One region of the Streptomyces sp. NPDC019443 genome, then DNA from elsewhere that is predicted to be linked to it. Evidence: riboswitches for the same ligand, from Rfam matches in the RefSeq annotation. Region 1 holds a riboswitch; each other region holds the start of a gene.

Region 1 (7,510 bases):
GGTCGCCTCGCCGTAGCGCATCTTCTTCAGAATGCGACGAGCTGCGTACAGGCCTACGTACCCACCGCCTACAACGAGGATCCTGGGACGCTCCGTGGTGCTCATGCCATCGAGTATCCACCCCTCCCAGGGGGGGTGCTCGTGAGCCCCTTCACAAGGTGTGGACCCACCTCTGCTACACTGCGCGGCCCACGTGACCGAGGTCATGGCGCGGCGGGGGAACCACGGTATAAGGGGAGACGTTGTTCACCCCTCGTGAGCTGGACCCTAAGGGACCTGTCATAGGTGAACCAGCGGCCCGGTACACGCCCCCGTAACGCGCCCCGCACTCCCCCGAATGCCCCCCGCGGGGCGGGACGGACGGGCCGGAGGGGCCTTTCGGCCCCCCACAGGACCCGTCAGGGGCCTTTTCCTTGTGAAGAACTTCACGAAGTTCGTTCAGAGGCCCATTCAGGGGCCGATTCAGAGGCTGATTCAGAGGCCGGTTCTAAGCGATCGACCAGGCGATCCCGTCAAGGATGTCGTGCTCGCTCACGACCACCTCCGGCACCCCGATCCGCTCCATGATCGCGGTCAGTACGAGCGCCCCGGCCCCGATGACGTCGGCCCGCCCCGGGTGCATCGCCGGGTGCGCGGCGCGCTGCTCGTGGTCGGCCTTCAGCAGCGCTTCGCTGATCGCCCTGACCCGGGCGTAGGGGATCCGTGCGTGGTGGATCCTCGTCGGGTCGTACTCGTCGAGACCGAGCGCGATCGCCGCCACCGTCGTCACCGACCCGGCCAGGCCGACCAGCGTCTGCGCCTCACGGATCGGGACGGTCTCCTCGGCGAGGTCGAGCGCGGCCTCGATGTCGGCGCGGATCGCGGCGACCTCTTCGGGCGTCGCCGGATCGTGGCGGATGTGCCGCTCGGTCAGCCGTACGCAGCCGATGTCCACGGACCGCGCGGCCTCGACCTCCCCATGGCCGACGACGAACTCGGTCGAGCCGCCGCCGATGTCCACCACCAGTCGCTCCTCGTGGCCCGGCAACTCCCTAGTGGCGCCGGTGAAGGAGAACTCCGCCTCCTCGTCCCCGGTGATCACCTCGGGTTCGACGCCCAGGATGTCGAGCACTCCGCGGACGAAGTCGTCCCGGTTGGACGCGTCGCGCGAGGCGGAGGTGGCCACGAAGCGGATCTTCTCCGCGCCGTGCTTCTTGATCACGGCGGCGTACTCGCGGCAGGCCGCGAAGGTCCGCTCCAGCGCCTCGGGTGCGAGCCGCCCGGTCCGGTCCACGCCCTGACCGAGCCGGACAATCGTCATCCGCCGGTCGAGGTCGACCAGCTCGCCGGTGGCCGGGTCCGCGTCGGCGACGAGCAGCCGGATGGAGTTCGTACCGCAGTCGATGGCGGCGACCCGGGTCACTTCTCGTCCCCTTCTTCGAACGGCGTGACGCACGGGCCCTTGCGCCACCACTCGGGCAGCATCGCGATCGCCTCGTCGCCCAGCGGATTGACGCCGGGTCCCGCCGCGAGCGAGTGGCCGACCAGGACGTGCAGGCACTTCACCCGGTCCGGCATGCCGCCCGCGCTCGGGAAGCCCTCCAGCACCTCGATGGCGTCGCGGCGTGCGATGTAGTCCTCGTGGGCGGCGCGGTACTTGCCAGCCAGCTCCGGGTCCGTCGCGAGGCGCTCGTTCATCTCCTTCATCACGCCGTTGGCCTCCAGCGTGCCGATCGCCGAGGCGGCCCGCGGGCAGGTCAGGTAGTACAGCGTCGGGAAGGGGGTGCCGTCGGGGAGCCGCGGCGCGGTCTCGACGACGTCGGGCTGACCGCACGGGCAGCGGTGCGCGATGGCGCGCAGTCCGCGCGGCGGACGGCCGAGCTGCTTCTTGAACGCGGCGATGTCCGCGTCGGTGGGCTCGGTCGGGGCGGTGGTGGGAGGGGGCGTTTCCATGCCTGCCTTGGTTCTAGCGGTGCTTCTGTGTGGCTGCTACTTGGTGCGGTCGGCGTTGTCGACGCCGTCCCAGACGTTCGAGTACCAGGGGCGGTCGGTCGCCCCCTCTTCGGTGCGGCGCTTCTCGGCGGCCTCGGGGTTGATCATGATGTAGCTGGTCTCTCCCGGCAGCACGAGATGCAGGTGCTCGCGGGCGAGGCGCCGGATGTACATGTCGTCCCGGAGCCGCGCCTTCTCGTCCCTCAGCCGCTCGACCTGCTCCTTGGCGTCCGCCATCCGACGCTCCTGCTCGGCGATGTCGGCGCGCTGGGAGACGTACTGCCGCATCGGGTACGCGAGCGCGACGGCCAGCGAGCAGACCACCAGGGCCAGGAAGGCCGCGCGGCCGGTGAGCCGGGAGCGGCGGGCCTGCCTGCGGTTCTGCGACCGGTAGACGCGAGCGGCGGTCTGCTCGCCGAGCAGCCGAATCCTGGTCGTGGTGGAGAACCGATCGCGGTCCTGCCCGGCCATGTCCCGCCTCCCCATTACGTACGTACGTCCCCGGACACGGTACGGGACCGCGGCTGGGGACGTACGTAAGAGAGAGCGTCAGCCCTTGCTGTACCGATCAGTTCGCATAGCGAAACCGCGGGAACGCCGAGCGGCCCGCGTACACCGCGGCGTCGTCGAGGATCTCCTCGATGCGCAGCAGCTGGTTGTACTTGGCGACGCGCTCGGAGCGGGCCGGGGCACCGGTCTTGATCTGGCCGCAGTTGGTGGCGACGGCCAGGTCGGCGATGGTCACGTCCTCGGTCTCGCCGGAGCGGTGCGACATCATGCACTTGAAGCCGCTGCGCTGGGCGAGCTCGACGGCGTCCAGGGTCTCGGTCAGCGAACCGATCTGGTTGACCTTGACGAGCAGGGCGTTCGCGGCACCGTCCTCGATGCCGCGGGCGAGGCGCTCCGGGTTGGTGACGAAGAGGTCGTCGCCGACGATCTGGACCTTGGTGCCCAGCTGGTCGGTGAGGACCTTCCAGCCGGCCCAGTCGTCCTCGAACAGCGGGTCCTCGATGGAGACGAGCGGGTACGCCGCGACGAGCTCCGCGTAGTACTCCGTCATCTCGGCGGCCGAGCGGGACTTGCCCTCGAACTCGTACGAGCCGTCCTTGTAGAACTCGGACGCGGCGACGTCGAGCGCGAGCGCGATGTCCTTGCCGGGGGCGTAGCCGGCTTCCTTGATGGCCTCGAGGATCAGGTCCAGCGCGGCGCGGTTGGAGTCGAGGTTCGGCGCGAAGCCGCCCTCGTCGCCCAGGCCGGTGGACAGACCCTTCTGCTTCAGGACCTTCTTGAGGGTGTGGTAGACCTCCGCGCCCCAGCGCAGGGCCTCGGAGAAGGACTCCGCGCCGATCGGGGCGATCATGAACTCCTGAATGTCCACGTTGGAGTCGGCGTGCGAGCCGCCGTTCAGGATGTTCATCATCGGAACGGGCAGCAGGTGCGCGTTCGGGCCGCCCAGGTAGCGGAAGAGCGGCAGATCGGAGGCCTCGGAGGCGGCGTGCGCCACGGCGAGGGAGACGCCGAGGATCGCGTTGGCGCCGAGCGAGGACTTGTCCGGGGTGGCGTCCAGGTCGAACATCGCCTGGTCGATCAGGCGCTGCTCGGTGGCGTCGTACCCGACGAGCTCCGGGCCGATCTGCTCGATGACGGCGAGGACGGCCTTCTCGACGCCCTTGCCCTGGTAGCGGTTCTGGTCACCGTCGCGGAGCTCAAGAGCCTCGAACGCACCGGTGGAGGCGCCGGACGGAACAGCAGCACGACCCGTGCTGCCGTCGTCGAGGCCAACCTCGACCTCGACCGTGGGGTTGCCTCGGGAGTCCAGGATTTCCCGGGCTACGACGACGTCGATGGACGGCACGAGCATCTCCTTCTGGGATGTGACGCTAAATGTGACTCAAGCAGTGGGACACAAGCAGTGCAGGGCAGCGCAGGGTCTCCGTGGCCTTGCGGCAAGAGCCTAACCGGCTCCGGGGCATCGGTCGGCCGGTGCCCGCCCGCTGGGACGGAAAAGGGCATGAACAGGCAGTGACAAGGCAGAACCCCGGCCCGGCGCGTACGGGGGATAGCGCGCCGGACCGGGGTGCTCTGGGGCCCGGGGGTCAGCTCGGGCGGAGCCGGGGCAGCCGGCTCGGGCGGAGCGGGGTCAGCTCAGGTGGAGCTGCTGGCCCGGGTAGATGACGTCCGCGTCGTCGATGATGTCCTTGTTCAGGTCGAACAGCTTCTGCCAGCCGCCCTTGACCTTCTCGGTCTCGGCGATCTTGCCGAGGGTGTCGCCGGCCTTGACCTTGTACTCGCCGTCGCCCTTCTTGAAGCCCTTGGCCTTCGCGGCGGGCTTCGCCGGGGCGGCGGGGCGCTCGGAGCGGGTGGTGGGAACCTCGGCACGCTTCGGCTGCGCCGGCTGCGTGGTGCCGGCGTCGGCGGCGCCGCCGTACGCGGCGTTGGACAGGTTGACGCCGCAGTTCGGCCACGCGCCCTTGCCCTGGCCGGCCAAGACCTTCTCGGCGACCGCTATCTGCTGGGACTTGGAGGCCTGGTCGGCGCTCGCGGCGTACTGCGTGCCGCCGTACGCGGCCCAGGTGGAGGCCGAGAACTGCAGGCCGCCGTAGTAGCCGTTGCCGGTGTTGATCGACCAGTTGCCGCCGGACTCGCACTGGGCGACCTGGTCCCACTCGGAGGCGGTCGCGGCGGACGCCGAGGTGGCGCCGAGGAGCGGGGCGGCGACGGCCGCACCGGTGACGCCGGCGATCGCGGCGAAACGAGTGGCCTTGGACGGGCGACGGTGCTTGCCCTTGCTGGAAAACAGCATGGAACTTCTCCTCACCGACGCCTACGAGGTGAGCTGTCGGGTTCGGGCCGACGAGTTGCCCGGCCGCGCGTCCTGCGCGCGGCTTCACCCCAAGCCGGTTGGAGCCGTCGATCTCAACGGCCGGGGCCGGCGCTTACCTTGGGTCCCCCGCTCCTGCCTTCGGCGCTCTGCGCGACGACTACTCCCCCGAACCGTCGGCAGGATTTGGCGTGACGGTCAGCGGCGCCCGCGGTGGCGAGCGGTTCAGACCGTAAACACAGCTCTCCCCGATGTTCAAAGGAGGAACATCGGGGAGAAAACGCCCATCTCGCCACTCCGGTCACACCCGTTTTCGCAGGTGGGGGGCGGAATGAGTGGTTCCGCCGGGCAAGTCACGGCAGTTGGGACAAAGAGACTCATGTCTCACTTGCACAGACTCGGACATAAGCCCGCGAACTGACCGTGAACTGCCTGCGAATCGCCTCTACTTCAGGCCCAGATCGAGGCTCTGGCCAGGAAGAATGAGGTCGGGGTCGGCACCGACGGTCTCCTGGTTGGCCTCATAGAGCTCGGTCCAGCCGCCGGAGAGCTTCTGCTTGTCGGCGATGGCCGACAGACTGTCGCCCGGCCGGACGGTGTACTCACCGGGCGCGGCGTCCGCATTGCCCGTCTCGCCCGCCTCATCCGGGTTGCCCGCATTGTCGCGTGCCGAACCGTCACCTCGCGAGGCATGCCGACCCGCTTCGCGCTCATTGTCCGTATTGCCCGGCTCGGTCTGCTCCGGGGCGGCCTCGCCACGGTGCTTGCCGCCGCCACTGTCGGCGCCCGGCGCCCCGTCCGTGGCCGCCGGCTCGGCGGGCTCGGCCGACCCGGCCGGGTCCGCGGTCGGCTCGGCAGACGCCGCAGTGGTGGGCTCGGCGGAGGGGTTCGTGGGTATGAGCGACTCGACCGGGTCGCTCTGCTCGGGCGACGGCACGATGCCCGGGTCGACGCCGGTGGCGGCACCGTCGTTCTTCAGGCCGGCGAGTGCCCCGCAGCTGGGCCACGCCGCGGGGCCCTGCGCGTCGAGGACCTTCTCGGCGACCGCTATCTGCTGCGAGCGGCTGGCGAGGTCGGCGCGGGCCGCGTAGTCCGTACCGCCGAAGTCCTGCCAGGTCTCCTGCGAGAACTGCAGCCCGCCGTAGTGCCCGTTGCCGAGGTCGGCGCTCCACATGCCGCCGCTCTCGCACTCCGCGACGCGGTCCCACGTGGAGGCGTCGGCGGCGGAGGCCGAACCGGCGCCGAGAAGGGGGATGGCGATGGCCGATCCCGTCACCCCTGCCGCGACAACAATGGCAGGAGCCTGACGAGGTCGGCGGTGTCGCCCGTTCCCGGAACGCATGCGGTTGCCTTTCACGTGACTACTGAGACGACGGTGAACGTAGCCGCATTCGAACGGAAGTCACAAGTCGATGCAGCGGAGATCACGTGAAAGTCACAGTCTTGACAATGCGTCAGATCTGTCGAGCGGTGAACTCAACCGGCAGAGTGCGCAATCCGCGCATAATGAGACCTCCACGCCACCGCAAATCGGCCGGATCGCCTGCAAGCCGCAAGTCCGGCATTCTCCTGAGCAGCGTGGCGAGCGCGGTCTGCCCCTCGAGACGCGCGAGGGGCGCGCCGAGGCAGTAGTGGATGCCGTGCCCGTACCCGAGATGCTGGTTGTCGCGCCGGGACAGATCGAGGCTGTCCGGGTCGGCGAACCGCTCCGGGTCCCGGTCGGCGGCCGCGAGTACGACGAGTACGGGATCGCCCGCCGCGATCCGCTGCCCGCCGATGACGAGCGCCTCGGTGGCGAACCGCCAGGTGGCGAGCTCCACGGGCCCGTCGTAGCGCAGGAGTTCTTCGACACCGGTGGCCAGCAGCTCGGTCTCGTCGGCGGCGAGAGACGTCTGGAGCCGCTCCCGCTGTTCCGGATTACGAAGCAGGGCATATACCCCATTGCCGATCAAGTTCACGGTGGTTTCAAAACCCGCGAAGAGAAGGATGAAGGCCATGGCAGCGGCCTCGTTCTCGGTGAGGTGCTCGCCGTGGTCGCTGGCCCGGATCAGCCCCGAGATCAGGTCGTCCCCGGGCTCCTCCCGCTTTCGGTGGATCAACTCCGCGAGATAGCCCCGCATCTTCTTCACAGAGCGGGCGACGCCGCCGCGCGGCCCGCCGCCCTGGCCCGGCTTGAAATGTCGCACCATCATCCCGGCCCAGTCGCGGAAGTCGTCCTGGTCCTCGCGCGGGACGCCGAGCAAGTCGCAGATGGCGTAGATGGGGAGCGGGAACGCGAACTCATGAATAAGATCCGCCTCCCCCCTCTCCACGAACCCATCAATGAGCCGGTCCGTCAACTCCTGTACGCGCGGTGCGAATTCGGCAACCCGGCGCGGGGTGAACGCCTTCGATACCAGCCGCCGCAGCCGGGTGTGGTCCGGCGGGTCGATGTTCAGCAGATGGGTCATCAGCTCGGCCTTGCGCTCGCCGGGGATGCCCGTCTTCCCCTTGGCGTGGGCGGGCTCGTCGTGATGCGCGGGATTCTTGCTGAGCCGCTGGTCGGCGAGGGCCTGCTTGGCATCGGCGTACCGCGTCACCAGCCATGCCTCGACTCCGCTGGGGAGGGTGGTCCGGTGGACCGGCGAGTTTTCCCGGAGCCACGCATAGGCGGGGTAGGGGTCGGTGGCGAACTCCCAGGTGAACAGCTCGGGCTGAGCGCTCACTCCTGCCCCTCGG
Region 2 (7,510 bases), on a different contig from region 1:
GGGGGCCATGGCCTGCACGACGGGCTGCAGCTCCTCGGGCTTGCCGAGGACCTCGGTCAACTCGTGGTATGCCTGCCGCAGTTGGACCTCGTCGGCGAGATCGAGCCGTACGCCGCCGAGGTCGGCGCGGTGGCGGAGGTGCGGGGCGGTGGTCTTGAGGGCGACGGGATAGCCGAGGCGGGCGGCTGCCCGCGCGGCGTCGTCGGGGCCTGGGGCGGGGAGGGTCGGCCGTACGGAGATGCCGTACCGGGAAAGGAGCTCGTGGGCGGCGGCGGGGGCGAGGGTGATGCCGCGGGGGTCGGCGTGCTCGCCGAGCAGCGCGTCGATCTGGGCGGCGGCGCCGGGCTCGTCGATGTCCTCGTACTGGGGGACCTTGCCGAGCTCGGCGGCGCCCCGGCGCCACTGGGCGTACTTCACCGCCTCGGAGAGCGCGCGGACGGCGCGCTCGGCGGCGGGATAGGCGGGGATGCGGTAGTCGTGCGGGGCGGTCGTGGGGGCCGGGGCCCCGTAGCGCGCGGCGGCGGACACGGGGGACGCGCTCTGCCCCGGGGGACGGCGGGGGGTGGTTGCGGGCCGCGCGGCAGCTTCCGGTGCCTTGTGGCCGGCGCCAGGGTCCGGGTCGTCGGTCGCCGGGGCCGTGCCCGTGCGGGTGCTCGTGGCCGCTGCCGGGGGCGTGCTCGTGGCCACTGCCGGGGCCGTGTTCGTACGCGTGCTCGTGGCCGCTGCCAGCGCCTCGGCCAGGCCGCCCATTTCCACGTGGACCACGGCCACCGGCTTTGCCGGAGACGTCGCCGCCGCGTCGCGCAGGGCCGCCGCCAGGACCTCGCCGTCACCCGATTCCGTGACGCCGTTCTCGCCCACCCACGGGATCGCGGTAACCACGACGGCGTCGCACGCATCGCCGGTCAGCGCTTCGGCGAGCGCCGCCCGGAAGTCCGCCGGAGTGGCCGTCGTCGTGAGGTCGCGCGGCGGCAGCGGGCGCAGGCCCTCCGCGAGACAGGCGTCGTAGGTGAGGAGGCCGAGGGACTCGGAGTTGCCGAGGATCGCCACCCGCGGCCCGGCCGGCAGCGGCTGGCCCGCCAGCAGCAGGCCCGCGTCGACGAGTTCGGTGACCGTGTCGACGCGGATCACGCCCGCCTGGCGCAGCAGGGCCCCGACCGTGGCGTCCGGGATCCGGGTCACCGGCACCGCGTGCCCGGGCGGCTCGCTGCCGCTGTGGCGGGCGCCCTTGACCACGACGACCGGCTTCACCGCCGCCGTACGCCGCGCGAGGCGGGTGAACTTGCGCGGGTTGCCGATCGATTCGAGGTACAGCAGGACGACATCGGTGTCCGGGTCCTCGTACCAGTACTGCAGAAAGTCATTGCCGGACACGTCCGCGCGGTTGCCCGACGAGATGAAGGAGGACAGGCCCGCGCCGCGCCGGTGGAGGCCCGACAGCAGGGCGATACCGATCGCGCCGGACTGGGTGAACAGGCCGATACGGCCCGGCGCCGGCGACTGAGGCGCGAGGGAGGCGTTGAGGCGGACGGCGTCCGATGTGCTGATGATGCCGAAGGAGTTCGGGCCGATGATGCGCATGCCGTACGAGCGGGCCTGCCGCACCAGTTCGCGCTGCCGCTCCCGCCCGGCCGCGCCGCTCTCGGCGTATCCGGCGGTGAGGACGACCAGACCCTGGACGCCGTGCTCGCCGCAGTCGGCGACCGCTTCCGGTACCCGTTCGGCGGGAACCGCCACGACCGCGAGATCGACCGGCTCCCCGATCTCGCCGACCGAGCGGAAGGCGGGTACGCCGTCCACCTCTCGCTGCCCCTCGGGAAAGGCGCGGTTCACCGCGTACGTACGCCCGGTGTACCCGCCATCGAGGAGGTTGCGCAGCACGGTTCGGCCCACACCGCCCGGCGCACGGCCGGTGCCGATGACGGCGACCGATCCGGGCGCGAGGAGGCGCTGCACGGAGCGGGCCTCCGCGCGCTGCTCGCGGCCGCGCTGCACGGCGAGGGACTCGGCGGTCGGCTCCAGGTCGAGGGTCAGATGGACGGAGCCATCCTCGAAGCTGCGCTTCTGGGTGTAGCCGGCATCCCGGAACACCTTGATCATCTTGTTGTTGGCCGGCAGCACCTCGGCGGCGAAGCGCCGGATCCCGCGCTCGCGGGCGACCGCCGCGATGTGTTCGAGCAGCGTGGACGCGACCCCGCGCCCCTGGTGGGCGTCCTGCACGAGGAAGGCGACCTCGGCCTCGTCGGCAGGGGCACTCGCGGGGCGGCCCTGCGCGTTGATCCGGTCGTAGCGGACAGTCGCGATGAATTCGCCGCCGACCGTGACCGCGAGACCCACCCGGTCCACGTAGTCGTGGTGGGTGAAGCGGTGGACGTCCTTGGCGGAGAGCCGTGGATAGGGCGCGAAGAAGCGGTAGTACTTCGACTCGTCCGAGACCTGTTCGTAGAAGCTGACCAGTCGCTCGGCGTCCTCGGTGGTGATGGGCCTGATGCGTGCGGTGCCGCCGTCGCGCAGCACCACGTCTGCTTCCCAGTGATCGGGGTAGGCGTGGTCCGGCTCGGTCTGCATGCCGAAAGCGTAAGGCTCACCCACCAGTAGCGGCGGCCGTTGGCCGCGGGCAGTCTGGGGAGATCCGATCGGCGGCCGCCCCCGGCCCAAGGCCGGTACGAGCACGCCGCAACGCATGAGAGACTGGTCTAGACAACCGCTAAGACTTGAAGGGCAACACCATGGCTGAGCGCCGCGTCAATGTCGGCTGGGCCGAGGGCCTTCACGCCCGCCCCGCTTCCATCTTCGTCCGTGCCGCCACGGCCGCCGGCGTCCCGGTGACGATCGCCAAGGCTGACGGCAACCCGGTCAATGCCGCCTCCATGCTCGCGGTGCTCGGCCTGGGCGCTCAGGGCGGCGAGGAGATCGTGCTCGCTTCCGAGGCGGACGGCGCCGACGCCGCCCTGGACCGTCTGGCCAAGCTGGTTGCCGAGGGGCTCGAAGAGCTTCCCGAGACCGTCTGAACCTGCCAGTCGAATTGCTCAACGACGGAGCCGCGGCATCCCGAATTCGGGAGACCGCGGCTCCGCTTTTTGCGGTCCGGGCACCATGAATTCGGGCAGCATAAAATCCGCCCCACGAATATCTTCTCTTTGTATACGGTGCGGCTGTTAATTACGGGCGCTCGCGGTGTTTACGGCATGTTGCGAAGTCCTCACCCGCTCGGGACCGCGCAGCCGGTGCGCGGCCGTGGCCCGCTCGGCATGCAGGGCGGTCAGCGCCCGCGCCCGTTCCACATCGCCGCGCGCCACGGCGTCCACGATCGCGCCGTGCTCGGCCCAGGACTCGATGGGCTTGGCGGGCTGGTCGACGGCGTACATCCAGGTGATCTTGTGCCGCAGCTGGGTGAGCAGGGCGGTCAGACCGGGGCTGCCGGAGGCCTGGGCGAGCGTCTCGTGGAACCAGCCGCCCAGCGAGCGCAGATCCTCGCCCTGGCCACGGCGGGCCCGCTCCTGCCCCAGCCTGACCAGACCACGCAGGACTTTGAGGTGCGCTTCCGTACGGCGCTTGGCGGCCCGGGCAGCGCCCAGCGGCTCCAGCAGCATCCGGACCTCCAGCAGGTCGGCCGCCTCCTGCTCGGTGGGCTCGGCGACGCAGGCGCCGGCGTGCCGGCGAGTGGTGACGAAACCCTCGGACTCCAGCGTGCGCAGGGCCTCGCGCACGGGGACCCGGGAGACGCCGTAGCGGCGCGCCAGCTGCTCCTCGGTGAGCCGGCTGCCGCGCTCGAATACACCGGAGACGATGTCGTCGCGGATCGCCGTGCATACCGAGTGCGCGGGAATGCGCATGACCGAACCTCCGCTTTAATCCGCGCGAAACGCAGCCGATTGACGCCTGTTCGGTGACTCTATTGCAGTGGGCCGGATTTTCCGATGGCACCTGGAAATTCATGGATATCTTTTGGCCAGAGGACCGAACACCGAAGGCCCCGGCGGCGGCCGGGGCCTTCGTCCACTCGGGTGTCGCTCAGACGCCGACGCCGTGCGCGCGCAGGTACGCGACCGGGTTGATGTCGGAGCCGTACTCCGGGCTGGTGCGGGCTTCGAAGTGGAGGTGTGGCCCGGTGGTGTTGCCGGTCGCGCCTGAGAGGCCGATCCGCTGGCCAGGGGTGACGCTCTGACCCACTGAGACGCTGATCGACGAGAGATGGCCGTATTGCGTGTACGAGCCGTCGTTCATCTTGATCACGACGTTGTTGCCGTACGCGCCGCCCCAGCCGGCCTCGACGACGGTGCCGGAGCCGACCGCGTGCACGGTGGTGCCGGACGCCGCATGGAAGTCGATGCCTGTGTGGCTGCCGGAGGACCAGACGGCGCCGCCGGTCTTGTAGCCGGTGGAGACGTACGAGCCGGAGATCGGCGAGACGAAGGAGTTGAGGCGCTTGCGCTCGGCCTCACGGGCGGCGCGCTCCTTGGCCTCGCGGGCAGCCTTGGCGCGGGCCTCGGCCTTGCGCTTGGCCTCAGCCTCGGCCTTCGCCTTGGCGGCGGCCTCTGCGGCCTCCTGCTTCTGGGCGGCGGCCTGGTCGGCGATCTGGTCGGCGAGCGAGTCGGCGGCCACGATCTGGGTCAGGCCGGTGTCCTCGACCGCGGTGGCACCGGGCTCGGCGGCGAGCGCCGGGGAAGCGAGGGTTCCGATGACGCCGGTGGTGGCAAGGGCCGCGACGCCCGCCATGCTCGCGCTCTTGCGCGTCAGACGGCTCGGGGCACGGTGCTTCCCGGTGGCACGGGTGAACGCCATGTAGTGGCTGATCCTTTCCTTCCTTCTCGCCTACCGGGTTAGCTGACGGGTTCGGAGCAGGAAGGTCTCCTACGGGCCCCTCCGCACGGTGCGAAGGCGTCCGATTCACCCCAGGGACTGATTGGGTCCCCGGCTCCCCAGGCTCGCGCCTGACGGGGACTCGGCGATGACTGTCCGATGCCGCGGGTGCGGCGGGCAACTGGCGGACAGCCGGACCGACGCTAGGCGGGGCATCTTTCATTCACCAAACAGACAGGCCCTTTTGTAGTGCATGCCACAGGGCAGACAGGCAGCCTCTCCAACAAACCGGGCATAAGACAGAACCCCGGCGTCGCTTTGGAGGCCGGGGTTCCGCTTGTCTGTTTTAAGTTGTTTGCCAGGTATGACGGATCGTCTTGCGGTCAATCAGCCCGTGACAACGGTCACTTCACCGATGCCCAGTGCCCTGACCGGCTCCTCGATCTGCGAGGCGTCGCCGACGAGCACCGTGACAAGCCGGTCCACCGGGAAGGCGTTGACGGCCGCGGCCGTCGCCTCCACGGTGCCGGTCTCGGCCAGCCGTACATACAACTGCGCCTGGTAGTCGTCCGGGAGGGACTGCTCGACCTGATCGGCGAGCGTGCCCGCGACGGACGCCGCCGTCTCGAACTTCAGCGGGGCGACGCCCACCAGGTTCTGCACGGCGACATCCCGCTCGGCGTCGGTGAGCCCCTCGGCCGCGAGCGTGCGCAGCACCTTCCAGAGGTCCTCCAGCGCCGGTCCGGTGTTGGGGGTGTCCACCGAGCCGCTGACGGCGAGCATCGCGGCGCCCGAACCGTCGGGGGCGGACCGCAGGACCTGGCCGAAGGCCCGCACGCCGTAGGTGTAGCCCTTTTCCTCGCGCAGTACGCGGTCCAGGCGGGAGGTGAGGGTGCCGCCCAGGCAGTACGCGCCGAGCACCTGCGCGGGCCAGACGCGGTCGTGGCGGTCCGCCCCGATGCGGCCGATCAGCAGCTGCGTCTGCACGGCGCCCGGCCGGTCCACGACGACCACGCGGCCCGTGTCGTCGGCCGTGATCGGCGGTACGGGACGGGGCGTGGCGCTGTCGCCCTTCCAGGTGCCGAGGGTGTCGGCCAGCACGGCGTCCAGGTCGACCCCGGTGAGGTCGCCGACGATCACCGCGGTGGCCGTGGCGGGCCGCACATGCGCCTCATAGAAGCCCCGCACGGCCGCGGAGTCGATCCGGGCCACCGTCTCCTCCGTGCCCTGACGGGGGCGCGACATGCGCAGGGAGGCCGGAAAGAGCTGCTTGGAAAGCTCCTTGGCGGCACGGCGGCCCGGATTGGCCGTCTCGTGCGGGATCTCGTCGAGACGGTTGCGTACGAGCCGCTCCACCTCGCTGTCGGCGAAGGCGGGTGCGCGCAGCGCGTCGGCGAGCAGGCCGAGCGCCTTGGGCAGCCGGGAGACCGGGACCTCCAGGGAGACGCGGACGCCGGGGTGGTCGGCGTGCGAGTCGAGTGTCGCTCCGCAGCGCTCCAGCTCGGCCGCGAAATCCTCCGCGGAGTGCTTGTCGGTGCCCTCCGACAGGGCGCGCGCCATGATCGTGGCGACGCCGTCGAGGCCCTCCGGCTCGGCGTCCAGCGGCGCGTCGAGGCAGATCTCGACAGCCACCACCTGCTGGCCGGGACGGTGGCAGCGCAGCACCGTGAGCCCGTTGTCCAGCGTGCCGCGCTCGGGGGCGGGGAACGCCCAGGGCCGGGCCTCTCCGGCGGCCGGCTGCGGGTGGAACTGCATGGTCACGGCAGCGTCGCTCACTGGTCGGTCCCCTCGTGCTCGTCGGTCTCGTCGCTGTCGTCGCCCTCGCCGTCGTCGGCCGAGATGGGCTCGTAGACCAGCACTGCCCTGTTGTCGGGGCGCAGCCTGGCCTTGGCGACCGCCTGCACCTCCTCGGCGGTGACGTCCAGCACCCGCTGCACGGCGGTCAGCGCGAGCTGCGGGTCACCGAACAGCACTGCGTACCGGCACAGTTCGTCGGCGCGGCCCGCGACTGTACCGAGCCGGTCCAGCCACTCGCGCTCCAACTGGGCCTGCGCGCGCTCCATCTCCTCGGGCGTGGGGCCCTCCGCGGCGAACCGCGCGAGCTCCTCGTCGACCGCGGCCTCGATCTGCGGGACCTCCACGCCGCCGGACGTCTTCACGTCCATCCAGCCGAGCGAGGGCGCGCCGACCAGCCGCAGCAGACCGAAGCCGGCCGCTACAGCCGTCTGGTCACGGCGCACCAGACGGTTGTGCAGCCGGGACGACTCGCCGCCGCCGAGGACGGTCAGCGCCAGATCGGCGGCGTCGCACTCGCGCGTGCCGTCGTGCGGCAGCCGGTAGGCGGCCATCAGCGCACGGGCCGGGACCTCCTCGACAACCTCCTCGCGCAGCTGCTCACCGATGATCTCCGGCAGCGATCCGTCACGGGGTGGCTGCTTTCCGTCATGGGCCGGGATGGAGCCGAAGTACTTCTCGATCCAGGCGAGCGTCTGCTCCGGGTCGATGTCGCCGACGACCGACAGCACGGCGTTGTTCGGCGCGTAGTACGTACGGAAGAAGGTGCGGGCGTCCTCGAGGGTCGCCGCGTCCAGGTCGGCCATCGAGCCGATCGGCGTGTGGTGGAACGGGTGGCCTTCGGGGTAGGCGAGGGCGGTCATCTTCTCGAAAGCCGTGCCGTACGGAACGTTGTCGTACCGCTGGCGGCGCT
Region 3 (7,510 bases), on a different contig from region 1:
CGCCTCCGACGGAACCGAGACCTGGTACTGCCACCTCAGCAGCACCAAGATCCGCTCCGGTTCGGTCAAGGCCGGTGACGTCATCGCATACTCGGGCAACTCGGGCAACTCCACCGGACCGCACCTCCACTTCGAGGTACGGCCCGGCGGCGGCTCGGCGATCGACCCGCTGCCGTGGCTTCGCAGCCACGGCCTCGACCCGACGTAAAAGCGCCGATCAGAGCTCGGTCCGAGCTCGATCAGAGCTTTTCGACCGGCGCGTACCGCAGCAGCAGGCGCTTCGGCTTGGTGTCCCCGAAGTCGATCGTCGCCTGCGCGTCCGCACTCGACCCCGTCACCTCCACCACGGTCCCCAGGCCGAACTGGTCGTGCGTGACCCGGTCTCCGACCGCCAGCGAGATCACCGGCTTGTCGGTCGTACGCCGCGTGGCGAAGCCCGAAGCACCGCCGCCCGCGCGTGAGCGCGAGGACGAGAGCGACGAGGCGATGCCGGACGTCGGACCGGCGGGCGCGGCCATCGGACCGGTCCGCTTCCACTGCAGGTGCTGCCCGGGGATCTCCTCCAGGAAGCGCGAGGGCGGGTTGTACGAGGGCTGGCCCCAGGCGCTGCGCATCGACGACCGCGTCAGATAGAGGCGCTCGCGGGCGCGCGTGATGCCGACGTACGCCAGCCGCCGCTCCTCCTCCAGCTCCTTCGCCTGGCCGAGCGCGCGCATGTGCGGGAAGACGCCGTCCTCCATGCCGGTCAGGAACACCACCGGGAACTCGAGGCCCTTCGCCGTATGCAGCGTCATCAGCGTGATGACGCCGGAACCGTCTTCGTCCTCGTCCGGGATCTGGTCGGAGTCGGCGACGAGCGCGACCTGCTCCAGGAACTCGGCGAGCGTGCCCGCGCCTTCCTCCTCGGCGCGGTCCTGCTCGAACTCCAGGGCTACGGCGGCCAGTTCCTGCAGGTTCTCGATACGCGTCTCGTCCTGCGGGTCGGTCGACGCCTGCAACTCGGCGAGGTAGCCGGTCCGCTCCAGGACGGCCTCGAGCACGGTGGCCGGTCCGGCGCCCGACTCGACGACCGTACGCAGCTCCTCCATCAGCACGTTGAACCGCTTGACGGCGTTGGCGGAGCGGGCCGCCATGCCGTACGCCTCGTCGACGCGGCGCAGCGCCTGCGGGAAGGTGATCTTCTCGCGCAGCGCGAGCGCGTCGATCATCGCCTCGGCTCGGTCGCCGATGCCACGCTTGGGGACATTGAGGATGCGGCGCAGCGGGACATTGTCCTCGGGGTTGGCGAGAACTCGCAGATACGCGAGGACGTCCCGGACCTCCTTGCGCTCGTAGAAGCGCACTCCGCCGACGACCTTGTACGGCAGCCCGACCCGGATGAAAATCTCTTCGAAGACACGGGACTGGGCGTTCGTACGGTAGAAGATGGCGACGTCGCCGGCCTTCGCGTCGCCGGCGTCCGTCAGCCGGTCGATCTCGTCGGCGACGAACTGCGCCTCGTCGTGCTCGGTGTCGGCGACATAGCCGGTGATCTGCGCGCCGGCGCCGGCGTTGGTCCACAGGTTCTTCGGGCGGCGGCTCTCGTTGCGCTCGATGACGGCGTTGGCGGCGGAGAGGATCGTCTGCGTCGAGCGGTAGTTCTGCTCGAGCAGAATCGTCGTCGCGTCCGGGTAGTCCTCCTCGAACTGGAGGATGTTGCGGATGGTCGCGCCGCGGAAGGCGTAGATCGACTGGTCGGCGTCGCCGACGACGCAGAGCTCGGCCGGGTCGTCGTCCGGGCCCGAGGGACCCACCAGCTCGCGTACGAGCGTGTACTGAGCGTGGTTGGTGTCCTGGTACTCGTCCACCAGGACATGGCGGAACCGGCGCTGATAGTGCTCGGCGACGTCCGGGAACGCCTGCAGCAGATGCACCGTCGTCATGATGATGTCGTCGAAGTCCAGCGCATTGGCCTCGCGCAGCCTCGCCTGGTACATCCGGTACGCCTCTGCGAGCGTCTTCTCGAAACCGTCGACCGCCTGGTCGGCGAAGGTCTCCTCGTCGATCAGCTCGTTCTTGAGGTTCGAGATCTTCGCGCTGAAGGACTTCGGCGGGAACTTCTTGGGATCGAGTTCCAGATCACGACAGACCAGGGCCATGAGGCGCTTGGAATCGGCGGCGTCGTAGATCGAGAACGACGAGGTGAAGCCGAGCCTCTTGGACTCCCGGCGCAGGATCCGGACGCAGGCGCTGTGGAAGGTGGAGACCCACATGGCGTTGGCGCGCGGGCCGACGAGGTGCTCGACGCGCTCCTTCATCTCGCCGGCGGCCTTGTTGGTGAACGTGATCGCCAGTATCTGGCCGGGGTGGACGCTGCGGCTGCCCAGCAGATACGCGATCCGGTGGGTCAGCACCCGGGTCTTGCCGGACCCGGCCCCGGCGACGATCAGCAGCGGCGAGCCGGTGTGCACGACGGCGGCACGCTGCTGTTCATTCAGCCCCTCGAGCAGGGCGGCGGGGTCCACGACCGTGCGCGGAGCGCCGTCACGGTGGTACGGGTCCCGGGCCGGGGGGACGTCGTAGGCGCCCTGGAAGAGATCGTCAGGGATCTCCTCCGGGGCCGAGTCCTCGGGCGGCGGCGGGTGGTGCTCCGCGCTGGGCTGGAGGTCCGCCAGGAAGCTGTCGTCAAAGAGGCTGCTCATCGCTCTACGAGTCTAGGCCGCCGCACTGACAGCTCGCCGCCGCATTGGGATACCCCGGACGATGCACAGGACGTTTCGACGGCCGATTCGAGGGCGATTCGACCGGCGATCGACGCCGCGACTCTCCGTCATCGGCCTATACCATCGGGTCATCATTTGGGGGCGCCGGTTCACCGATCGCCAAGGTCACGAAAATGTATCGGACATTTCGAACATCAACCTTCACAGCAGCCGCACGAGTTGGCTAGCGTGCTCCCCCAAGGCGGCCCGTACCCCCATGGCGATCCACGCCAATCGGGCGGCCTGCGCCGAATTCGGGCTTTCCACAAGGGAGTTCGGAACCGGGGACCCACCATGCACAACCGGGGTGAATCGGACCGCGCCTCACTCGGTCCGTAGGGCGATCTTCCGTTCCGCCCGAACCCGACAGCTAACCCGGTAGGCGGTCCACGGAAGAAGGAGATGCCGGCCTTGGCGTCGCATCGCAAAACGCGAAGTCGAACCGTAAAGTCCTCCCCCGCCGTCGGGTTCACGACGGCAGCCCTCGCCTCCGTCACGCTGTTGTCGACGCAGAGCGCCAATGCCGCACCCGCCGAGCCGAAGCCCTCCGTCGAAGAGGTGCAGAAGAAGGTCGACGACCTGTACCGGCAGGCCGGCACGGCGACCCAGAAGTACAACAAGGCCAAGGAAGCGACCGAGGAGAAGCGCCGCGAGGTCGACGAGCTCCTCGACGACGCCGCCAAGCGCACGGACAAGCTGAACGAGTCGCGGCGGGAGCTCGGCACCTACGCGGCCGCGCAGTACCGCACGGGCGCGGTCACTCCGACCGCCGCGCTGCTCTTCGCGGACAGCCCGCAGGCGTACTTCGACCAGACGCAGCTGATGGACCGGATGACCGACCGTCAGCGCAGTGTGATCGACGACTACGAGACTCAGCGGGCCGCGGCCGCCGAGCAGCGCGCGGAGGCGACGAAGAGCCTCGAGTCGCTCACCCGCTCCCAGCAGGCCCTGCGCACCAGCAAGCAGGACGTCCAGGCGAAGCTCGCCGAGGCGCGCACGCTGCTGTCGAAGCTGACGGCCGAGGAGAAGGCGCGGCTTGCGGCGATCGAGCGCGAGAAGGAAGAAGAGGCCCGTCGCAGGGCCGAGGCCAAGGCCAAGGAGGAGGCGGAGGCCCGCGCGGAGGCCGAGCGCCGGCGCCAGGAGCAGGAGCAGAACCAGGGCGGCGACACGGGCACGGACACCGGGTCGGACACCGGCTCCGGTTCCACGGGCGGAGCCACGTACGCGGCGAAGGCGGAGAAGGTCCTCTCCTTCGCCCGCTCCCAGATTGGCAAGCCGTACGTCTGGGGCGCGTCGGGCCCGAGCTCGTACGACTGCTCGGGACTGACCCAGGCCGCCTGGAAGGCCGCGGGCGTGGACCTGCCGCGCACCACCTGGGACCAGGTGAAGGTGGGCGTGCGGGTCGAGACGAAGGATCTGCTCCCGGGTGACCTGGTCTTCTTCTACGACGACATCAGCCACGTCGGCATCTACATCGGCGACGGCAAGATGATCCACGCGCCCAAGCCGGGTACGAACGTCCGCGAGGAGTCGATCTACTACATGCCGATCTACGGCAGCGTGCGCCCGGCCTGAGACCGCTCAGCGCACGAACGCCCGGGGCCGACTTCGGCGCCCGGGCGTTCTCATGTCCGGCTCACGTCCAGAGCGTCGCGATGAAGATGTTCGCGACCGCCAGCCCGCCCACCGCGCCGAACAGCGCCTTGTCCACCTTCTCCTCGTCCCGCTTGACGTACACCAGGCCCAGGATCACAACCAGCACCGCCAGCTTGATGCCGACCTTCAGGTTGTTCACCGGCTGGTCGTCCGCCTGGTTCAGACCCACCAGTGCCACGCCCGTGATCAGCATGGTCAGCGCGCCGTGCAGCATTGCCGGGGTGAAGCGGGCCGTTCCCGCGCCCATCGCCTTCATCTGGGTGAGGAAGCCGCCGAGCAGCGACGCGATGCCGATGATGTGCAGGGCGACGAAGACATTGATGAGTACGTCCATGTCGCGGAGCCTAACCCTCCCCATAGCACCGATCTCCAGGCAGGTATGCCTCATTCGCCGCATCGGTCACAGCGGCACGGGGATCCGAGCCGGCACCATCAGTCCCGCTCTCAGAAAGCGCACCCACGTGTCCAGCTTCGGGCAGTACCGGTCCACGCCTCATTCCCGTGACTCTCAGGTTTAGCGTCCTTTCTCAGGTGACCGACTCCCCACCGCCGCCGAGCTCCCGGGCGGCAGTCGGCCACCCCCGCCGAGAGATCCGGCGGCGGGCCGCTCCCCCGTGCGGACCGCCGTCGGACTCGGCGTCGGATGCGGCGTCGGACTCGGCGTCGGATTCGGACCGCAGGGAAGACGGAAGGACGTGGACGCCCTCGTGGCAGCGCACCGGAAACCCAAGCAGCATCCGCTCAGCGGGCCCGCCGCCCGGACCGCCGCCACCCTCGCGCTCGCCGGCGCAGCGACCGCCACCGCGTTCGACGGAACCGGGCACGCCGAGCCCCGTCTCACTCCCGCACAGATCAAGGCCAAGGTCGACAAGCTCTACCAAGAGGCGGAGGCCGCCACCGAGAAGTACAACGGGGCCAAGGAGCAGACCGCGAAGGCCCGCGCGTCGCTGGAGCGGCTGCGCGAGGAGGCCGCCCGCAGGACCGATCGGCTCAACGCCTCACGCAATGCCCTCGGTTCGATCGCCACCGCCCAGTACCGCGCCGGTGGCATGGACCCGGGGGTGCAGCTCGCCCTCACCTCCGACCCCGACGAGTATCTGGAGCGGGCCGCGCTCGCCGAGCGGATCGGCACGCGGCAGGCGGACTCCATCGCCGGTGTGCACCAACAGCTGGTGGAGATCGCCCGGTTGAGGGCCGAGGCGGGCGGGCGCATGGACGGGCTCAAGGCCCGGCAGACCGAGCTGGCCAAGCACAAGGCCACCGTCCAGGACAAGCTCGCGGCCGCCGAACGTCTCCTCGCCGCGCTCACCGCCGAGCAGCGCGCCTCGTACGAGGGCTCGAACAGTGCGGAAAGCCCCGCGGATACGCGTGCCGACCGGTCAGCCGGCCCCCGCGGCTCCCTCGAGGCTCCCAACTCCCGTGCCGCCCAAGCCGTCGCGTACGCCTACGGAGCGCTCGGCAAGCCGTACGTCTGGGGCGCGACCGGGCCCGCCTCCTTCGACTGTTCCGGGCTCACCCAGGCTGCCTGGGGCTACGCCGGGGTCTCGCTGCCCCGCACCACGTACACGCAGATCAACGCGGGCCGACGGGTCTCCCGTTCCCAACTCGCCCCCGGCGACCTGGTGTTCTTCTACTCCGGGATCAGCCACGTCGGCCTGTACATCGGCGGCGGCCAGATGATCCACGCCCCTCGCCCCGGCGCCCCGGTCCGTGTCGCGCCGATCGACGAGATGCCCTTCGCGGGCGCGACCCGCCCCGTGTAAGCCGTCGGCGGAGTCAGACGCAGGTCAGACCCGTAGATCAGAACCGCGGCCGCAGCTGCTGCGTCAGCCACTCGAAGGCGTACGGCAACTGCCTGCTCCACACAGGAGTGACATGCCCGCCCTTCGTCGCCCGTACATCCACCTTCGTCGGTGGCTTGGCCGCCCGTTTCAGCGCAAGACCCGGCTCGTACCCGTCCGAGCCCTCCCCTGTCGCCAGCAGCGAGACCCGCGGCGGGGTCTTGGCCGACTTCAGGATGTGCAGGACGTTGTTCTCGACGCGCAGCTTCGGGTCCGCGGCAGTCAGCGAGCGGGACTCGGCGGCCGGGTCGTTGTAGCCGGAGAAGCTGACGGCCGCGCTGTAGCGGTCGGGGTGGGCGAAGGCCAGCTTGGCCGCGCCGTGCGCGCCCGCCGAGTAGCCCGCGATCGCCCAGTTCTCAGGTGCCAGCGACACCCGGAAGTTGTCGGCGACCATCTTGCGTACGTCGACGGTCAGCCAGCTGTCCGCATTCACCTTGCCCGGTATGTTCGCGTACCCGGTGTCCGCGTCGCCCAGCATGGTGCGCGGCGAGACCAGAATGAAGGGCGCGACCCTGCCGGACTCGATCAGCGGCTGCACCCGATCCTGGAACTTCAGCGTCCGGAACCAGTTCTTCGAGGAGCCGGGGAAGCCTGAAAGCACCTCTACGACCGGGAACTTCTTGTCGCGGTACGCGGGGTCGTCGTACTGCGGCGGCAGCCAGACGTACACCTCGCCCACGACACCCGAGATGGCGCCCTTGAGCTCGGTGCGCCGCAGACCGCTGCCGAGCGACGGGTCTTTGACCTTCTCCCACTTCTGAATCACCTTCGGCAGCGCGGAGATCTGCTTGCCGCCGGTGCCGTTCGGCCCGAGGTCGAGCGCCGAGTCGACATGGTCCGCCGTGCCGAGCAGGTCGTCCCAGCTGTCGTAGAGGCCATTGGCGTTGTTGACCGCCACGAACACCACCAGGACCGCCGTGGCCTGCGCGAAGAGCACCATGAGCAGCCGGCCGGCGCCCCGCACCAGAGCGGGTCCGCGCAGACGGCTCCAGAGCAGCAGCGGCAGCAGTACAGCGATCACGACCAGGCCGATCGTGATCAGGAAGAAGGTGTTCCCCGTCAGATTCATCACGCAGAACAAGAGGTGAACATGGCATGGACGGTTGCCCGGCTATGTACCAGTTACCTCACGATGGAGCCTAAACCAGACGTCGAGCCGTGGCCCATCGCGTCAGCTCGTGACGGTTCGACAGCTGCAGCTTCCGCAGCACCGCCGAGACATGCGACTCCACCGTCTTCACCGAGATGAACAGCTGCTTCGCGATTTCCTTG
Region 4 (7,510 bases), on a different contig from region 1:
CGGCGCTGGCCCGCGAGGGCTACAGCTGGTCGGCGGTCCGCCTCCGGGACATGGCACAGACGCTGGCCTGGCCGGGTTCGTGGCGGATCGCCCGCAGGCACTGGCGGTACGGAGCGGGGGAGCTGCACCGCTCGCTGTCGAGGCGGGCGTTCGCGACGGCGGTGCGGAGGCTGCTCCCGGCGGTGACTGAGGACGATCTGCGCCCGGCCCCTGCGGGGGTGCGGGCGCAGGCGGTGCTGCGGGACGGGACGCTGGTGGACGACTTCCTGATCCGCGAGGCCCCCCGGACGGTGCATGTGCTGAACGCGCCGTCCCCTGCGGCGACGGCGTCGCTGCCGATCGGCCGCGAGGTGGCGCGCAGGGCCCTGACCGCGCTGACGGGCGGCAACCTGGCCCAGTCGCGCCGCTAGCCCGTGCGGGCCTTGTCGCTCGACGCTTGATTTGACGCTTGATTTCATGCCGTCCGGCGTCTGCATGCCGTCCGGCGTTTGCGGACAAAGCCGACCGCCGGCGGGCCCCGACCCCACCTCCACGCCCCCGTAGAATTAACCCACTGTGTCTGAGCTCCGAAACCACACCCCCGACGGCCCCCCGGCCCCCATCCACGCCAACCGCGAGCCCCGCTTCCCCGGCGGGCCCGTCGCCGATCCCGCCGGGTCGCACCATGAGCGGCGTATCCGCAGCTTCCAGCCGCGGCGGAGCCGGGTGACCGCCGGGCAGGGCGATGCGCTTCAGCGGCTGTGGCCCGTCTGGGGCCTCGACATCGACGGGCATCGCGTCCTCGACCTCGAGGAGATGTTCGGCGGACTGCCCGTAATCCTGGAGATCGGGTTCGGGATGGGCGAGGCCACCGCACAGATGGCCGGCGCGGACCCCGGCACCGGGATTCTCGCCGTCGACGTCCACACTCCCGGCCAGGGCAACCTCCTCGGTCTCGCGGAGCGGAACGGACTGTCCAACATCCGGGTGGCCAACGGCGACGCGATCATCCTCCTGCGGGAGATGCTCCCGCCCCGCTCGCTCGACGGGCTGCGCGTCTTCTTCCCCGACCCCTGGCCCAAGAAGCGGCACCACAAGCGACGGCTGATCCAGCCCGAGTTCCTCTCCCTCGCCGCCACCTGCATGAAGCCCGGCGCGATCCTGCACTGCGCGACCGACTGGGAGCCGTACGCCGAGCAGATGCTCGAGGTGCTCTCCGCGCACGCGGACTTCGAGAACACCCAGGAGGACGGCGGCTACGCCCCGCGCCCCGCCTTCCGCCCGCTCACCCGGTTCGAAGGACAGGGCCTGGACAAGGGGCACAAGGTTCACGACCTGCTGTTCCGCCGCCCGTTGGGGCCCGCGTAACCGTGAGTAGCACCCCAGACACCGTCGCCAGTTGTCAGTGACCCTCGTTAGGGTCATTGGGTGTCCGAGTCGCCCCCGCAGGACCCCGCACCGCATCCGGCGGTCCCGGCGTTCGAGCAGCAGCACCTCGCCGAGCTGCTCGCCGCCGTGCCGGAGCGTGCCCGCTGGCGCTACAAACCGCGCCGCGCCTCCCAGCTCTGGCGCAGCAGGGCGGTACGGGCGGGAGCGCTGATCACCCTCCTCGCCCTCTCCGGCCTCGTCATTCTCGCGCTCGTACGCGAACAGACCGGCACCCAGGGCTTCCTGGTCGGTCTCGGCCTCGCGACCCTTCCCGTCCCGCTCCTCGCCGCGGCCTTCCGCTGGCTGGACCGGGTCGAGCCGGGCCCCTGGAAGAACCTTCTCTTCGCCTTCGCCTGGGGCGCGTTCGCCGCCGCCCTCGTCGCGATCATCGCGAACACCTTCGCGACCCGCTGGATAGCCACCGCCACCGCCGACCCGGCGAGTGCGGACACGCTCGGCGCGACGGTGATCGCCCCGATCGTCGAGGAGAGCGCGAAGGCCACGGCGATCCTGCTGATCTTCATCTTCCGCAGACGGGACTTCACCGGGATCGTCGACGGCGTGGTCGTGGCCGGCTTCACCGCGACCGGCTTCGCCTTCACCGAGAACATCCTCTACCTGGGCAGCGCCTTCGGCGAGGACCAGGAGATAGGCACATCGGGGTTCGCCTCGGTGACCGCGGCGACTTTCTTCGTACGCGTCGTCATGTCGCCGTTCGCGCACCCGCTCTTCACCGTGCTGACCGGCATCGGCTTCGGGATCGCCGCGCTCGCCGCCCAGCGCCAGCGCATCCGCCGGATCGCGCTGCCGCTGCTCGGCCTCGCCCTCGCCATGGGCATGCACGCCCTGTGGAACGGCTCGTCGTCGCTCTTCGGCCCGTGGGGCTTCTACGCCGTGTACGGGGCGTTCATGGTCCCCGTCTTCGGGCTGCTGACCTGGCTGACGGTCTGGACCCGGCAGCGCGAACTGCGCACGATATCCACCGAGCTGCCCGCGTACGCCGCGGCCGGCTGGCTGACCGCCGCCGAGCCGCGCGCGCTCTCCTCGATGCGGGCGCGCACGATGGCCCGCGACGTCGCCCGGCGCGCGCACGGACCGGCCGCCGCGCACGCCGTCTCGGAGTACCAGCGGTTCGCGACGTCCCTGGCCTTTCTGCGCCACCGGGCCCACCGCGGCGCGGCGGGCCCGGACTTCGCGGAGCGCGAGCAGGAGCTGCTGCACCACCTGTGGCAGCGCAAGGACGTCGCCGGTCCCGCGCTGACGTACGCCGCACGGGCGACGGGCCGGGTGTGGACGCCGCCGCCGTACCGCGACTACGGCGGCTACAACCCGTACCGCGGCTAGGTCTACTGACGGTCGTTATTGACAGGTGGGTCTCTCGTATCGGTGGGGGCACCCCCGGACGAAGTCGGGGAGAGATCACCCTCGTACTGGACGTACTTGGGCGACTGAGACAACATCGCGTGGGGGCACCTCCCGGCGGTAGCCGGGGGAGTGCGTGCCAGGCGTCGCGGGGCTGGGGGCACCTCCCAGGCAAAGCTCTGGGGAGGGACTTCTAAAACACGCCCTAGCTGTCCGACGCCGCGGTCAGCTCGGCCAGTTCCTCGGCCGTCAGCTCCAGCTCGGCGACCGCGGTCAGCGCGGGCAGCTGATCGACCGTGCGGGCCGAGGCGATCGGCGCGACGACGGTCGGCTGCGCGGCCAGCCAGGCGAGCGCGACGGTCGCGACCTGCGCGCCACGGGCCCGGGCGACCTTGTCGAGCGCGGCAAGGACCGTCAGGCCCCGCCCGGTCTCCAGGTGCTTGCCGGCGCCCGCTGCCCGTGCGCTGTCCACCGCCACACCCGGACGGTACTTGCCGGTGAGGAAGCCGGAGGCGAGCGCGGAGTAGGGGACGGCGGCGAGCCCGGCACGGGCGGCGGTGTCCCGCAGCTCGCCCTCGTATGTGTCGCGGGAGACCAGGTTGTATTGCGGTTGCAGCGCGACATAACGGGCAACCCCCTCGCGCTCCGAGAAGTCCAGGGACGCCTGGAGCCGCTCGGCGCTGAGGTTGGAGGCGGCGATGGCACGGACCTTGCCGTCGTGCACCAGCTGGTCGAGGGCGGTGATGATCTCCTCGACGGGGACGCTCGGGTCGTCGAAGTGCGTGTAGTACAGGTCGATGTAGTCGGTACGCAGCCGCTTCAGGGATTCCTCGGCCGCGGCCCTGACAGTCGTGGCGGAGAGCCCCCGGTACTGGGGGTGCGCGCCGACCTTGGTCGCGACGACGACGTCGGAACGGTTGCCGCGCGCGGCGAGCCAGTTGCCGATGACGGTCTCGGACTCGCCGCCCACGTGGCCCGGCGCCCAGGAGGAGTAGGCGTCGGCAGTGTCGACGAAGTTGCCGCCGACGGCGGCGTACGCGTCGAGCACGGCGAAGGACTGCGCCTGGTCGGCGGTCCAGCCGAAGACATTGCCGCCGAGGGCGAGCGGGGAGACGGCGATGTCGGACGAGCCGAGGGTCCGGAGAGAAGTCATGGGCTGATCAACGACCGTGGTGGCGCGCGCTATTCCGATCTACGCGCTGTTCCGTTCTGCGCGCTGTACCTCTACGCGCTGTCCGGGTCTACGCGCTGTACCGGCAGCTCCGGCGTCGGGGGGTGTGCGCCAGAGCTGCCGGGGACTGTGGCGCACGATCAGACGCTGAGGCCCTTGCCGCGCAGCCACGCCATCGGGTCGAGCCCCGACCCGCCAGGCGTGTGGACCTCCAGGTGCAGGTGCGGGCCCGTCACATTGCCCGTCGCGCCGACGCGGCCGATCGTCTCGCCCGTCGTCACCTTCTGGCCGGCGCTGACCGAGATCGAGGACTGGTGGGCGTACCAGACCTCCGTGCCGTCTTCGAGCTCCAGCACCGTGCGGTAGCCGTAAGAACCGGACCAGCCCGCCGACTTGACGGTGCCGCTGTGCACCGCCTTGATCGGCGTGCCCGTCGGGGCCGCGAAGTCCAGGCCGGTGTGGTAGCCCGAGGACCACATGGAGCCGGACTCGCCGAACGTGGAGGTGATCGTGTACGAGGAGGTGGGCAGGGCGTAGCTCTTTGCGAGCTGGGCCAGCCGCTCGGCCTCCGCCTTGGCCGCCGCAGCCTTCTCGGCCGCGAGCTTCTCGGCCTCGGCCTTGGCCTCCGCCGCGGTCTGCTGCTTCGCGGCCTCCGCCGCGGCCTTCTCGGCCGCGAGCTTCTCCGCGGCCGCCTTCGCCTCGGCGTCCGCCTCGGCCTGCTGCTGCTCGGCCTGCTGGAGAATGCGGGCGCGCAGCGCCTCACCGGCGCCGGCCGCGCTGTCCGTTCCGGCCTCGGCGCCGGAGTCCGTGGCGAGGCTCATCGCCGTGAGCGGGGCCGCGTTCACGTTCCCCGCGTCGGCGTCCGACGCGTCGTCCATCAGGGAGCCCACGCCCGGCAGGGACTTGGCGTCGGGCAGGTTGTCCGCGATCGAGTCGGGGAGCGATATGGAGACCGGCGGCTTGCTCTGCGCGGTTGCCATGCCGCCCGCGCCTACCGCGGCGATCACGCCGACGCCGAGCACCGTGGAGCTGCGGGCGAGCCCGCCGCGCTGCTTCATGACACGGTGCCGGCCGCGCACCGGACGGACGGAGTCCTCGGTGGGGTTCCATTCCTCCCATGCCCGCTCCGCCGGTTCGTCGCCGAAGAAGTCAGTTTCCAGGGTTCCGAAGGGTGCTTCGGGGGCAGGCTTGTTGGACGCCACGGAGGCGTGCTCCTTTCCTTCCTTCTCGCCTACCGGGTTAGCTGACGGGTTCGGAGCAGGAAGGTCTCCTACGGGCGCCTCGACCGCGGAAAGAGCGGCAAAGGTGCCCGATTCACCCCAATTGGTGGTTCCCCGGTTCCCTTGCGGGATTCGGCGCGTGCGCACGGTGCCGTCTCTAGCGACGACTGGGACGACCGCGCTGCGTTATCGAACGTTAATAGACTCCGGGGTCGTATTCCAAGCTGTTCCGACTGATCATTAACGACTTTGACGGGGACCAACCAGGACACAAGCGGCCGGAGTCGGGCGACTTGATCTACTCTCGGGCCGGAGCCCTCGTCTGACAGTGCTTCAAATGTTATGCGGAGGGGTGCGCTTCGACTACGCACGGTGCCGGGTCCTGCGTCGGACGCGTCGGGTCCGTGGCCGCGTCCTTCGTCGGGCCCATGGCCGCGCGATGGGCCTTCACTCGCTCCGGCGCTCCGATCCTGCAAGGGCTCTGACGACCGGCACGGTCCTGCGGCGGTCCGGCTGCCCCTGAGCGGGGCGGCCGACCGCCAGCAGCGCCATGTCGTCCGTGGCCGCGCCGCGCGTATGCCGTCGTACGTCGTCGACGAGCGCGTCCAGCAGCTCCTCGGGCCCGGGAAAGAGCCGACCCGCGAGCCGCTCGCCGGGGTCGTAGAAGACGCCGCCCGCATCACGCGCCTCGGAGAGACCGTCCGTGTAGAGGAGCAGTGTGGCCCCGGGGGGCAGCGGATGCGCATCCGACCGGTCCGGCCACGCCCCCAGTTCGCCCATTCCCAGCGGCAGCGCGGCCTGGGTCGGCTCCAGGATGTCCACGTCCCCGTCGGCGTACAGCACCAGCGGTTCCGGGTGGCCCCGGTTCACCACCCGCACCACGCCCTCGCCGCGCGGGATCTCGGCGAGCACGGCGGTGGTGAACCCCTCGACGGCGTCCAGTTCGTCCTGCCGCGTGCCCTCGCGCGCCAGTGCCCGCTCAAGACGCGCGGCGACCCCTTCGAGCGAACTCTCCTGCTCGGCAGCCTCCCGGAAGGCCCCGAGGATCACGGCCACCGTTTCGACCGCCTCCAGCCCCTTGCCCCGTACGTCTCCGACCACCAGCCGCACCCCGAAGGGCGTGTCCTGTACGGCGAAGAGGTCGCCGCCGATGAAGGCGTCGGCCTCCGCCGCCTCGTACCGCGCGGCGATGTGCAGCCCGGCGATCCGGGCAGCGGGGGCGGGCAGCACGGCGCGCTGGGCGGCCTCGGCGATCACCCTGGCGGAGGCGAGGCGCTCACGGCTGAGCCGTACGAGGCGGTTGATGAGCAGGGCGAGCCCGGCGACGGTGAGAACGGTGAACAGCTCGGTGAACGACGTGACCTCGGACACGGTCTCGTTGTAGTAGCGCAGACCGAGCACGGACAGGGTCGCCGCGATGCCGGTCAGCAGCGTGGCGATCCAGGAGGAGAAGGGCGCGGCGATCAGCGGGGCGGCCGTGAAGAACGGCACGGCAGTGAATCTGGGCGGGGTGAAGTAGTCGAAGACAAGACCGCCGACGATCATCAGCGTGGGCAGCACACGGACGATACGAGGAGCGCTGTAGCCGCCGGCCTGCTGTCGGTGCGCCACCTGTGATCTCCTGCCCGTCCGCCTGGCTGCGGACGGTACCGCGCCCTTCCCAGGCTGGCCGTAGCCGCGCCGGGCGGCGACTCACCATCGGCCAACCGGGCGACGCGAGTGTGAGCGCGAAAGGCGTGAGTGAGGGGATACGACAGTGGCCCGGCACTCTCATCGAGTGCCGGGCCACTGTCTTCAGTAGCGGGGACAGGATTTGAACCTGCGACCTCTGGGTTATGAGCCCAGCGAGCTACCGAGCTGCTCCACCCCGCGTCGGTGAACACAACCTTACGCCATCCGGAGCAAGATCAACTCCATTTTACGAGCACGCCTGCTCTGAAGCCGCATTGAAGCCGCTTTGAAGCCGCTCCCGAGCCCTCCGGAGCGGCTCAGGAGCCCCTCCGGAGGGATGTGTCGCCCGGCTGCGAAGCGGCAAGGCGCGCTGTTTTTTCAGCGGCGGCGCAGGCGGAGTGCCGTGAGCGCGCCGCCGGCGGCGATCAGGACCGCGGCGGCGATCGCCGCGTACCGGGTGGAGCTGGAAGAGCCAGTACTGGCGAGGGCGCCGGTGGTGGTGACGGCGTCGTTCGCTGCGGCCGCCGCCGAGGTCGTGGCGGAAGCGGACGGGGTCCCGGACGGAGTCGCGGACGGAGTCGGGGAGGGCGAGGCAGACGCGGTCGGGGAGGGGTTCGTGGTCGGCTCGCCGCTCGGGGCGGTGCCGCGCTCGGGGGCGACCGTGATCTTGGCCTCGGCC

Evidence for each region. Region 1 has a riboswitch for cyclic di-AMP ahead of ACH492_RS14875 (transglycosylase family protein). Riboswitches for the same ligand answer to the same signal wherever they lie in the genome.
Region 2: it holds a riboswitch for cyclic di-AMP, as region 1 does, so the genes downstream of both, ACH492_RS29965 (M23 family metallopeptidase) here and ACH492_RS14875 (transglycosylase family protein) in region 1, are expected to answer to the same signal.
Region 3: it holds a riboswitch for cyclic di-AMP, as region 1 does, so the genes downstream of both, ACH492_RS31030 (NlpC/P60 family protein) here and ACH492_RS14875 (transglycosylase family protein) in region 1, are expected to answer to the same signal.
Region 4: it holds a riboswitch for cyclic di-AMP, as region 1 does, so the genes downstream of both, ACH492_RS34285 (M23 family metallopeptidase) here and ACH492_RS14875 (transglycosylase family protein) in region 1, are expected to answer to the same signal.

What each region holds. Positions count from the first base shown of each region.
Region 1 is NZ_JBIRYJ010000004.1:141,987-149,496, forward strand. Features, by position in the region: gene ACH492_RS14850 (NAD(P)/FAD-dependent oxidoreductase) at 1-105, opposite strand, end outside; gene ACH492_RS14855 (exopolyphosphatase) at 488-1,402, opposite strand; gene ACH492_RS14860 (DUF501 domain-containing protein) at 1,399-1,932, opposite strand; gene ACH492_RS14865 (septum formation initiator family protein) at 1,969-2,442, opposite strand; gene eno (phosphopyruvate hydratase) at 2,540-3,826, opposite strand; gene ACH492_RS14875 (transglycosylase family protein) at 4,112-4,774, opposite strand; cyclic di-AMP (ydaO/yuaA leader) riboswitch at 4,778-4,949, opposite strand; gene ACH492_RS14880 (transglycosylase family protein) at 5,238-6,134, opposite strand; gene ACH492_RS14885 (cytochrome P450) at 6,247-7,497, opposite strand; gene ACH492_RS14890 (nucleoside triphosphate pyrophosphohydrolase) at 7,494-7,510, opposite strand, start outside.
Region 2 is NZ_JBIRYJ010000012.1:119,298-126,807, reverse strand. Features, by position in the region: gene ACH492_RS29980 (GNAT family N-acetyltransferase) at 1-2,568, opposite strand, end outside; gene ACH492_RS29975 (HPr family phosphocarrier protein) at 2,730-3,011, shown strand; gene ACH492_RS29970 (GntR family transcriptional regulator) at 3,159-3,836, opposite strand; gene ACH492_RS29965 (M23 family metallopeptidase) at 4,015-4,785, opposite strand; cyclic di-AMP (ydaO/yuaA leader) riboswitch at 4,798-4,961, opposite strand; gene ACH492_RS29960 (M16 family metallopeptidase) at 5,191-6,558, opposite strand; gene ACH492_RS29955 (M16 family metallopeptidase) at 6,576-7,510, opposite strand, start outside.
Region 3 is NZ_JBIRYJ010000013.1:140,220-147,729, reverse strand. Features, by position in the region: gene ACH492_RS31040 (M23 family metallopeptidase) at 1-208, shown strand, start outside; gene pcrA (DNA helicase PcrA) at 240-2,681, opposite strand; cyclic di-AMP (ydaO/yuaA leader) riboswitch at 2,978-3,141, shown strand; gene ACH492_RS31030 (NlpC/P60 family protein) at 3,144-4,316, shown strand; gene ACH492_RS31025 (hypothetical protein) at 4,378-4,731, opposite strand; gene ACH492_RS31020 (NlpC/P60 family protein) at 5,105-6,160, shown strand; gene ACH492_RS31015 (alpha/beta hydrolase) at 6,198-7,307, opposite strand; gene ACH492_RS31010 (LuxR C-terminal-related transcriptional regulator) at 7,378-7,510, opposite strand, start outside.
Region 4 is NZ_JBIRYJ010000018.1:14,511-22,020, forward strand. Features, by position in the region: gene lhgO (L-2-hydroxyglutarate oxidase) at 1-410, shown strand, start outside; gene trmB (tRNA (guanosine(46)-N7)-methyltransferase TrmB) at 556-1,347, shown strand; gene ACH492_RS34275 (PrsW family intramembrane metalloprotease) at 1,408-2,751, shown strand; gene ACH492_RS34280 (aldo/keto reductase) at 2,975-3,922, opposite strand; gene ACH492_RS34285 (M23 family metallopeptidase) at 4,081-5,142, opposite strand; cyclic di-AMP (ydaO/yuaA leader) riboswitch at 5,154-5,308, opposite strand; gene ACH492_RS34290 (PP2C family protein-serine/threonine phosphatase) at 5,608-6,771, opposite strand; tRNA gene ACH492_RS34295 (tRNA-Met) at 6,959-7,032, opposite strand; gene ACH492_RS34300 (hypothetical protein) at 7,210-7,510, opposite strand, start outside.